Regions from separate parts of the Streptomyces sp. AC602_WCS936 genome, predicted to be linked through region 1. Evidence: riboswitches for the same ligand, from Rfam matches in the RefSeq annotation. Region 1 holds a riboswitch; the other holds the start of a gene.
The links. A riboswitch is a leader RNA that binds a small molecule or an ion and turns the genes downstream of it on or off. The one in region 1 is predicted to bind S-adenosylmethionine.
Positions count from the first base shown of each region.

Region 2: linked by a shared signal. The riboswitch ahead of thrC (threonine synthase) and the one ahead of KUM03_RS28410 (aminotransferase class V-fold PLP-dependent enzyme) in region 1 are both predicted to bind S-adenosylmethionine.

Region 1 is NZ_JAGMUF010000090.1:672,737-677,286, reverse strand. Features, by position in the region: gene KUM03_RS28415 (glycerate kinase) at 1-975, shown strand, start outside; gene KUM03_RS28410 (aminotransferase class V-fold PLP-dependent enzyme) at 900-2,282, opposite strand; SAM riboswitch class IV at 2,428-2,544, opposite strand; gene trpD (anthranilate phosphoribosyltransferase) at 2,634-3,698, opposite strand; gene KUM03_RS28400 (cytochrome bc complex cytochrome b subunit) at 3,830-4,550, opposite strand, start outside.
Region 2 is NZ_JAGMUF010000016.1:23,015-27,564, forward strand. Features, by position in the region: gene KUM03_RS07235 (trehalose-6-phosphate synthase) at 1-630, opposite strand, end outside; gene KUM03_RS07240 (hypothetical protein) at 793-1,446, shown strand; gene KUM03_RS07245 (glucosyl-3-phosphoglycerate synthase) at 1,459-2,403, opposite strand; SAM riboswitch class I at 2,538-2,685, shown strand; gene thrC (threonine synthase) at 2,704-4,017, shown strand; gene KUM03_RS07255 (MoaD/ThiS family protein) at 4,111-4,386, shown strand.

The sequences.
Region 1 (4,550 bases):
ACGGCGGTGGTGGAGATGGCGGCCGTCGCGGGCCTGTCCCTGGTCCCCCGCGCCCTGCGCGATCCGGGCGCCACCACCACGTACGGCGTCGGCGAGCTGATCCGCGCCGCGCTCGACACCGGCGTACGGCGCATCCTGATCGGCTGCGGCGACTCGGGTACGTCCGACGGGGGCGCGGGGGCGCTCCAGGCGCTCGGCGCCCGGCTGCTGGACGCGGACGGCTTCGAACTCCCGCACGGCGGACGGGAACTGGTCCGCCTCGCCCGCATCGATCCGGCAGGCCTCGACCCCCGCCTGAAGGACACCGAGCTGCTGGTCGCCTGCAACCCGTTCAACGTGCTGTGCGGGGAGCGGGGCGTGGCGCGGGTGTTCGGCCCGCAGAAGGGGGCGACGCCCGCGCAGGTCGAGGAGTTGTCGGCCGGGCTGGAGAACTGGGCGCGCGTCCTCACCCGCGACCTGGGTGTGATCGGCGCCGACCTGCGCACGGGCCCCGGTACCGGCGCCTCCGGCGGGCTGGGCGCGGGTCTGGCCGCCGTCGGGGCCCGGCTGCTGCCCCGCTTCGACGTCCTCCTCGACCACCTCGACCTGGACGCCCGGCTGGCCCGCGCCGACCTCGTGCTCACCGCCGAGGGCGCCCTCGACCACCAGACGCCGCGCGGCAAGGTCCCGGCCGAGGTGGCCCGGCGTGCCAAGCTGCACGGCCGTCCCGTCCTGGCGCTGGCCGGCACGCTCGGCGAGGGCGCGCACGAGGTGCCCGGGGTGGACGCCTTCCACGGCATCATGCCGGCGCCGATGGCGTTGGCGGACGCGCTGGTGCGCGCCGCGGAACTCCTCACGGACGCCACCGAGCGGGCCCTGCGGATGGTCCTGCTCGGCTCGCGGCTGCCGGGCCGGGCGGCTCAGACCGTGGAGGTCCCGGCGGCGGTGTCGGCGGTGGACGTGTCGGGCACGCAACGGCCGTCCTCGGTGCGGTAGTTCCAGCGGGCGCCGTCGCTCACCAGCTCCTTGACGGCGTCCACGAACCGCTCGACGTGCTCGTCCGGGGTGCCGGCGCCGAAGCTGACGCGGATGGCGTTGAGGGACTTCTCGCCGGGCGCCGCCTCGGGGGCGCCGCACTCGCCCTGCGTCTCGGGGTCGCTGCCGAGCAGGGTGCGCACCAGCGGGTGGGCGCAGAAGAGACCGTCGCGCACGCCGATGCCGTACTCGGCGGAGAGCGCGGCGGCGAAGTGGGAGCTGTTCCAGCCCTCGACGACGAAGGAGAGCACGCCGACGCGGGGGGCGTCGTCGCCGAAGAGGGACAGCACCCGCACCTCGGGCACCTCGGCGAGCCCTTCACGCACCTTCCCGATCAGGTACTCCTCGCGCGCGACCAGTGTGTCGAACCCGGCCTCGGTGAGCGCCTTGCAGGCGGAGGCGATCGCGTAGGCGCCGATGACGTTGGGCGAGCCCGCCTCGTGCCGGGCGGCGCTGTCGTGCCACCGCACGTCCACGCCGCCGTCGGCGCGCCGGGAGACGCTGCGGCTGGCGCCGCCGCCCGCGAGGTACGGCTCCGCCTCGCGCAGCCAGTCGGCGCGGCCGGCCAGCACGCCGGAGCCGAAGGGGGCGTACAGCTTGTGCCCGGAGAAGGCGACCCAGTCCACGTCCAGGTCGGCCACCGAGACGGGGTGGTGCGGGGCGAGCTGGGCGGCGTCGAGCACGATCCGGGCGCCGTGGGCGTGCGCGGCGGCGGCCAGTTCCCGCACCGGCCACAGCTCGCCGGTGACGTTGGAGGCGCCGGTGACGCAGACCAGCGCGGGTCCGTAGGGCTCACGGGCGGCGAGGGCGCGCTCCAGGGTCTCGACGGCCTGCGCCGGGGTGCGCGGGGCGTCGAGGTAGGTCACGTCCGCGTCCCGCCAGGGCAGCAGCGAGGCATGGTGCTCGGTCTCGAAGACGAAGACCCGGCAGCCGGCCGGCAGCGCGGCGGCGAGCAGGTTGAGGGAGTCGGTGGTGGACCGGGTGAAGACCACCTGGTCGGTGTCCCGACAGCCGAGGAACTCGGTGACGGACCTGCGGGCGTTCTCGAACAGGTCGGTCGACAGCTGCGACAGGTACCCGGCCCCGCGGTGCACGCTGCCGTAGTAGGGGGCGTAGGCCGCCACGTCGTCCCAGACCCGCTGGAGGGCGGGCGCGCTGGCGGCGTAGTCGAGCGCGGCGTAGGTGACCTCTCCGCCGGTGACGAGCGGGACGGTGACATCGCGGCCGAGAACGGGCAGCGGGGTGGCGACAGCGGTGGGTACGGACATGGCGGACTCCCGTGAGGACCAGCGCGCAGCAGGGCGCTGTGAAAGAGAAGAAGGTGTGTGCGGAAGCGGGGCTCTGCGGCCCTATCGCATTCGCTGGTTCACGGAAGACTCCCTCGGACGACCCAGGACCCCTGGTTTCGCGAGGGGTCCGCGCTTGCCGTGAACCTTGCTGTCCACGGCCTGGTCTTCACCCGGGGCACCCCGCCACGGACGGAGGGTTGCCGGACAGTCGGCCGGGGCCTCATGACTGTCACTCATGACCTGTCGAAAAACCTATGGGAAGTGATCGGCGCCCCGCAACCCGAGTCCGGATCGCGGGACGCACGTCACACGTCGCACGGAGACGGCGGGCTACGCGTTGGTCGCCGCCACCCAGCGCTCCAGGGCCCTCCTGGCCGCGCCGGAGTCGATCGACTCGGCGGCCCGGTCCATGCCGGCCCGGATCTGGTCGGTGAGCGGGCCGTCGCCGGGCTCCAGGGCCACCAGGGCCGCCGCGGAGTTCAGCAGCACCGCGTCCCGCACGGGGCCCCTCTCGCCGGCCAGCAGGCGGCGGGCGACGTCGGCGTTGTAGGAGGCGTCGGCGCCGCGCAGCGCCTCGACCGGGACCAGTTCGAGGCCGACGTCCCGCGGGTCGAAGGTCTCCTCGGTCACCCGGCCGTCCCGCACGACCCAGACGCGCGAGGTGGCGGTCGTGGTCAGCTCGTCGAGGCCGTCGTCGCCGCGGAAGACCAGGGAGGAGTGCCCGCGTTCGGCGAAGACACCGGCGATGATCGGCGCCATCCGGGCGTGCGCGACGCCGATCGCCTGGGACTTCACGCCCGCCGGGTTGGTCAGCGGGCCCAGGAAGTTGAAGACCGTGCGGATGCCGAGCTGGCCGCGGGCCGCCGCCACGTGGCGCAGCGCGGGGTGGAACTTCACGGCGAAGCAGAAGGTGATGCCGGCCTCCTCGGCGACCTCCGCCACCCGCTTCGGCGTCAGCTCCAGATTGACGCCCAGCTTCTCCAGGACGTCGGAGGCCCCCGACGCCGAGGAGGCGGCCCGGTTGCCGTGCTTGACGACCTTGGCGCCGGTGCCGGCCACCACGATCGCCGACATGGTGGAGATGTTGACGGTCTTCGCGCCGTCGCCGCCGGTGCCGACGATGTCGACCGTCCGCCCCGGTACCTCGATCACGTTGGCGTGCGCGTACATGGTGCGGACGAGACCGGAGATCTCCTCGACGGTCTCCCCCTTGAAGCGGAGGCCGACCGCGAAGCCGGCGATCTGCGCGTCGGTCGCCTCGCCGCGCATGATCACGTCCAGCGCCCAGGCGGTCTCGTCGGCGGTCAGGTCCCGGCCGTCGGCCAGTCCGTTCAGCAGGGCGGGCCAGGAGCGGCCCGCCGCGGTGTCGCCTCCAGCGGGGGTCAAAGCGCTCATGAGCCGCTCCTGAATCGTGTGCATGACGGAAAGAAGGTGTGCTCCCACCCTATCCAGCCCCGGGCACGGCGAAGGGCCCCGTCCGCGGAACGGACGGGGCCCTTCGACCGTGGTGTGGCGACGCTGGAGGGTCAGTGGTGGCCGTGGCCGCTCGTGATCTCCTTGTACTCCTCGACGGTCGGCTTCGGAATCTGCGACTCCTCGCCGTAGTACGACTTGCTGAGCTTGGCGCGCAGCTTGTCCGTGCGCTTCACCTTGCGCCGGACGCCGTTCTCGTCGACCGTCGGGCCGATCTCGGCCGGCTTGTACTGCTCGTGGGCCGTGAGCGTGTGCAGCTGCTCCTGGCTGAGCGGCTCGTGCACCTCGATGAACTCACCGTGCGGCAGGCGCTTGATGATGCCGGACTCGCGCCCATGCAGCACCTTCTCCTTGTCCCGGCGCTGGAGGCCGAGGCAGATCCGCTTGGTGATCACGAAGGCGATGACCGGGCCGACGAAGAACCCGATGCGGACGAACCAGGTGACCGCGTTGATCGACAGGTGGAAGTGCGTGGCGACGATGTCGTTGCCACCACCGATCAGCATGATCATGTACGCGGTGACCCAGGCGACACCGAAGGCCGTACGGGTCGGGGCGTTGCGCGGGCGGTCCAGGATGTGGTGCTCGCGCTTGTCCCCGGTCACCCACGACTCGATGAACGGGTAGAGGGCGATGACCGCGAGGAAGATACCGAAGATCACCAGCGGGATGAACACACCCAGGACCAGTGTGTGGCCCCAGAAGTTGATCTCCCAGCCCGGCATGGCGCGGACCAGACCCTCGGCGAAGCCCATGTACCAGTCCGGCTGGGCG
Region 2 (4,550 bases), on a different contig from region 1:
CCAGCGCCGGGTGAGGAACCCGAGCCGGTCCGCGCCCAGCATCCCGCGCAGCACCTGCTCGGCGATGTCGTCCGGCAGCAGCCGGAAGTAGTCGACCGGCGCCCAGGGCGTGTGCGAGAAGTGACCGATCCGCAGGTCGGGCCGCAGCTCGCGGAGCATCCCCGGCACCAGCGTCAGGTGGTAGTCCTGCACGATCGCGACCGCGCCCTCGGCGGCCTCCTCGGCCAGCGCCTCGGCGAACGCCCGGTTGTACTTCTCGTAGGAGGCCCACTTCAGCCGGAACTCCGCGTCGAAGACCGGCTCCAGCGGCGTCTGGTACAGCATGTGGTGCACGAACCACAGCACGGAGTTCGCGATCCCGTTGTACGCGTCCGCGTGCACGTCGGCCGGCACGTCCAGCATCCGCACGCCGTCCTCGCCGACCCCGCGCCGCACCGCCTCGCGGTCGCCGTCGCTCAACGCGGAGCACACCCACAGCGCCCCCGCGTCCGGCCCGATGGCCGACAGTCCGGAGACCAGCCCGCCCCCGCCCCGTTTGGCGTCGAGTGAACCGTCCTTGCGCACCTCGTAAGAGACGGGCCCCCGATTGGAGGCGACCAGCACCTGAGCAGTACCGAAGCTTGCAGCCATACGCCTCAACGTAGCCCGGCCCTCAAAACCTCAAACGTGCCCGGGGATCACTTCGGCGGCGATTCGGTCACGCCGCTTGTGTGGGAGATGTGAACGGGTCGAGGATATGCGGTGCACATTTCAACTTCTTGGGGGGTGGGCCTCGTGCCCGTTCGTATACGCATGCGCAGACTCGCGGCCTCCGCGGCACTGGTCGCGGCCTCCGCGCTGACGCTGGCCGGCTGCGGCGACGGAAGCGCCGGTACGCAGGCGGACGAGCGGCCCGCGACGGCCACCGCCGCACAGAGCCCCAGCCCCACCCCCGAGGCATCCCCCGCCGCACAGTCCCCGACCCCGACCCCGACCCCGACCCCCACGCCCGTCACGCTGCCGGACTTCACCGGCCGCGGCGTCGGGTCGGCCGTCGCCTCCGCCAAGCAGGCCGGTCTCGACTACACCGTCCAGCTCCAGGGCACCGGACGGCAGGCGTCCTCCTGGGGTCCCGGCGAGGAGGTCTGCGAGCAGACCGACGGCCCCGACGGCGTGACGTTCACCGTTCCCCGCGACGGCCGCGACTGCGCCGGGAGCCTGCTGCACACGCCGGAACCGGCCCCCACCCCCGCACCGGAGAAGACGAAGGACACGGGCACCGGGGGCACCGGCGGCGGCACCGGCGCCTGCGAGCTGACCAGCCCCGCCGGCAACTGCTACGCCGACGGCCAGTTCTGCGCCAAGAAGCACCGCGGCCTGAGCACCCACGGCCGCGGCGGCGAGTACCTGACCTGCGAGCCGGACTCCGGCGGCACCTGGCGCTGGTCGGACGGCGTCACCGGCTGAGGCGCCCCGCCCTCACGCCACCCGGCGGGCCGCGTACTCGGCGATCTCCGTCATCGGGGGCCGCTCCTCCGTGTCCACGGAGTACGTGCGCGGCTCGAAGCCGTCGGCGCCCCGCTCGAACTGGGTGAGGGCGGGCCGGACCAGATGGCCGCGGGCCAGCCGGAGCTGGGCGGTGCGGTAGATCGCGGCGGACATCCGGCCCAGCGCCTGGCCGTCCTGGTGCCGGTGCCTGCGGACGCCGACGTCGACCTGCGCGAGGGCGTCCAGCCCCACCAGGTGCAGGGCGTCGACCAGCATCCCCAGCTCGACGCCGTAGCCGACGGGGAAGGGGAGCTGTTCGAGCAGGGAGCGGCGGGCCGCGTACTCGCCGCCGAGCGGCTGGACGAAACCGGCCAGCCGCGGCCAGTGCATGTTGAGCAGCGGGCGGGCCATCAGCTCCGTGACCCGGCCGCCCTGCCCGGGAGCCGCGCCGAGCGGGCGGTCGTACATGGCCTTGACGAGGTGCACGTCCGGGTCGGTGAGCAGCGGGCCCACGATGCCGGAGACGAAGTCGGCGCGGAACTCGCGCAGGTCGGCGTCGACGAAGCAGACGATGTCGCCCCCGGTGACCAGCAGCGAGCGCCACAGCACCTCGCCCTTGCCGGGCACCGCCGGGACGCGCGGCAGGATCGTGTCCCGGTGCACGACCCGCGCGCCCGCCGCCGCGGCCACCTCCGACGTGCGGTCCCGCGACCCGGAGTCCACCACCACCAGCTCGTCGACGAGCGGCACCCGCTCCATCAGTTCCCGGCGGATCACCGAGACGATGTCGCCGACGGTCGCCTCCTCGTCGAGGGCGGGCAGCACCACGCTGACCGACTGCCCGCCGGCGTGCTTGGCGCCCATGAGCTGCTGGATCGGCCGGTCCCGCACGGACCAGGAGCGTGCGCTGAGCCAGCGCTCGACTTCTTCCAGCACGGTCTCCGGCTCCCTCTGTGATCCATCTCGCGGTTCGGACGACTATCTCAACTGTCGTGGCCGTCGGTTACAGTCTTGAACAACGCGGGCGACCATCGCATGCCGGGGTCGCCGCGTGACCAACAACTGAACACCGCTCATCCAGAGGGGCAGAGGGATACGGCCCGATGAAGCCCCGGCAACCCTCCAGTCGGTTCTTGTCACACGGACGTGGCGAGGCTCCCGGCTAGGGAAGGTGCCAAATCCGTCTCACGGCGAGATGCGTCGTGAGGAAGATGAGGAGAAAGGGCCTCGCCTCACATGGCTGTGCAGACTGTCGCAAGCACCACCGACACCTCCGCTTCCACCCCCTCCGCCGCCTCCCCGGTCGACCTCGGTCCCGCCGCGGCGCTCTCCTGCCGCGAGTGCGGTCACCGCGTGCCGCTCGGTCCGCTCTTCGCCTGCGAGGAGTGTTTCGGCCCGCTGGAGATCGCCTACGACTTCTCGGCGTACGACACCGAGGAGCTGCGGAAGCGGATCGAGGCGGGCCCCGCGAACATCTGGCGCTACGCGCCGCTGCTGCCCGTCCCCGCCGACGTGGCGACCAAGCCGAACATCAACCCGGGCTGGACCAAGCTGGTCAAGGCCGACAACCTGGCCCGCGAGCTGGGTGTCGAGGCCGGCAAGCTGTTCGTCAAGGACGACTCCGGCAACCCGACGCACTCCTTCAAGGACCGCGTCGTCGCCCAGGCCCTGGAGGCCGCCCGCGCCTTCGGCTTCACCACCCTCTCCTGCTCCTCCACCGGCAACCTCGCCGGTGCCGTCGGCGCCGCCGCCGCCCGCGCCGGCTTCCGGTCCTGCGTGTTCATCCCGCACGACCTGGAGCAGGGCAAGGTCGTCATGGCCGCCGTCTACGGCGGTGAGCTGGTCGGCATCGAGGGCAACTACGACGACGTCAACCGCTTCTGCTCGGAACTGATCGGCGACCCGGCCGGCGAGGGCTGGGGCTTCGTCAACGTCAACCTGCGCCCGTACTACGCGGAGGGTTCCAAGACCCTCGCGTACGAGATCTGCGAGCAGCTCGGCTGGCAGCTGCCCGACCAGATCGTCGTCCCGATCGCCTCCGGCTCCCAGCTGACGAAGATCGACAAGGGGCTCCAGGAACTGATCAAGCTCGGGCTGGTCGAGGACAAGCCGTACAAGATCTTCGGCGCCCAGGCCGAGGGCTGCTCGCCGGTGTCCACGGCGTACAAGGCCGGGCACGACGTCGTACGCCCGCAGAAGCCGGACACCATCGCCAAGTCGCTGGCCATCGGCAACCCGGCGGACGGGCCGTACGTCCTCGACATCGCGCGCCGCACGGGTGGCGCCGTGGAGGACGTGACCGACGAGCAGGTCGTCGACGCGATCAAGCTGCTCGCCCGCACGGAGGGCATCTTCGCGGAGACCGCCGGCGGTGTGACGGTGGGCGTGACGAAGAAGCTGGTCGAGGACGGCGTACTGGACCCGTCGCTGACCACGGTCGTGCTGAACACGGGGGATGGTCTGAAGACGCTGGATGCGGTGGCGGGTACGGGGTTGACCGCGACGATTCGTCCCAGCCTGGATTCGTTCCGCGAGGCCGGTCTCGTTTGAGGGACCACTCCACCGTTTTCGTCTGCGGGCCGGTGGGGGCTGGTCGCGCAGTTCCCCGCGCCCCTGGACAATCACCTGACCGGAGGTTTTGAAGTGAGCGTCACCGTTCGTATCCCGACCATCCTGCGCACCTACACGGGTGGGCAGGCCGAGGTCAGCGCCGACGGCGCGAACCTCGGGGAGGTCATCGCCGATCTGGAGAAGAACCACACCGGCATCGCCGCCCGCGTCCTGGACGACCAGGGCAAGCTGCGCCGCTTCGTCAACGTGTACGTCAACGACGACGACGTGCGTTTCGAGCAGGGCCTCGAGACCGCCACGCCGGACGGCGCGGGCGTCTCCATCATCCCGGCGGTCGCCGGCGGCTGACACGCCTCGTAGTGTCCATTGCCCCCTCCGTGAGAGAAGCGGAGGGGGCAATTCCATGTGATTGAGCGCGGTAGAGTTGGGGAACGCGCTCCCGATCGAAAGATCCGGAGCCCTGAATTCCTGCTTTGCGCCCGACAAGATGCAGCCAAAATGCAGGCGCATTT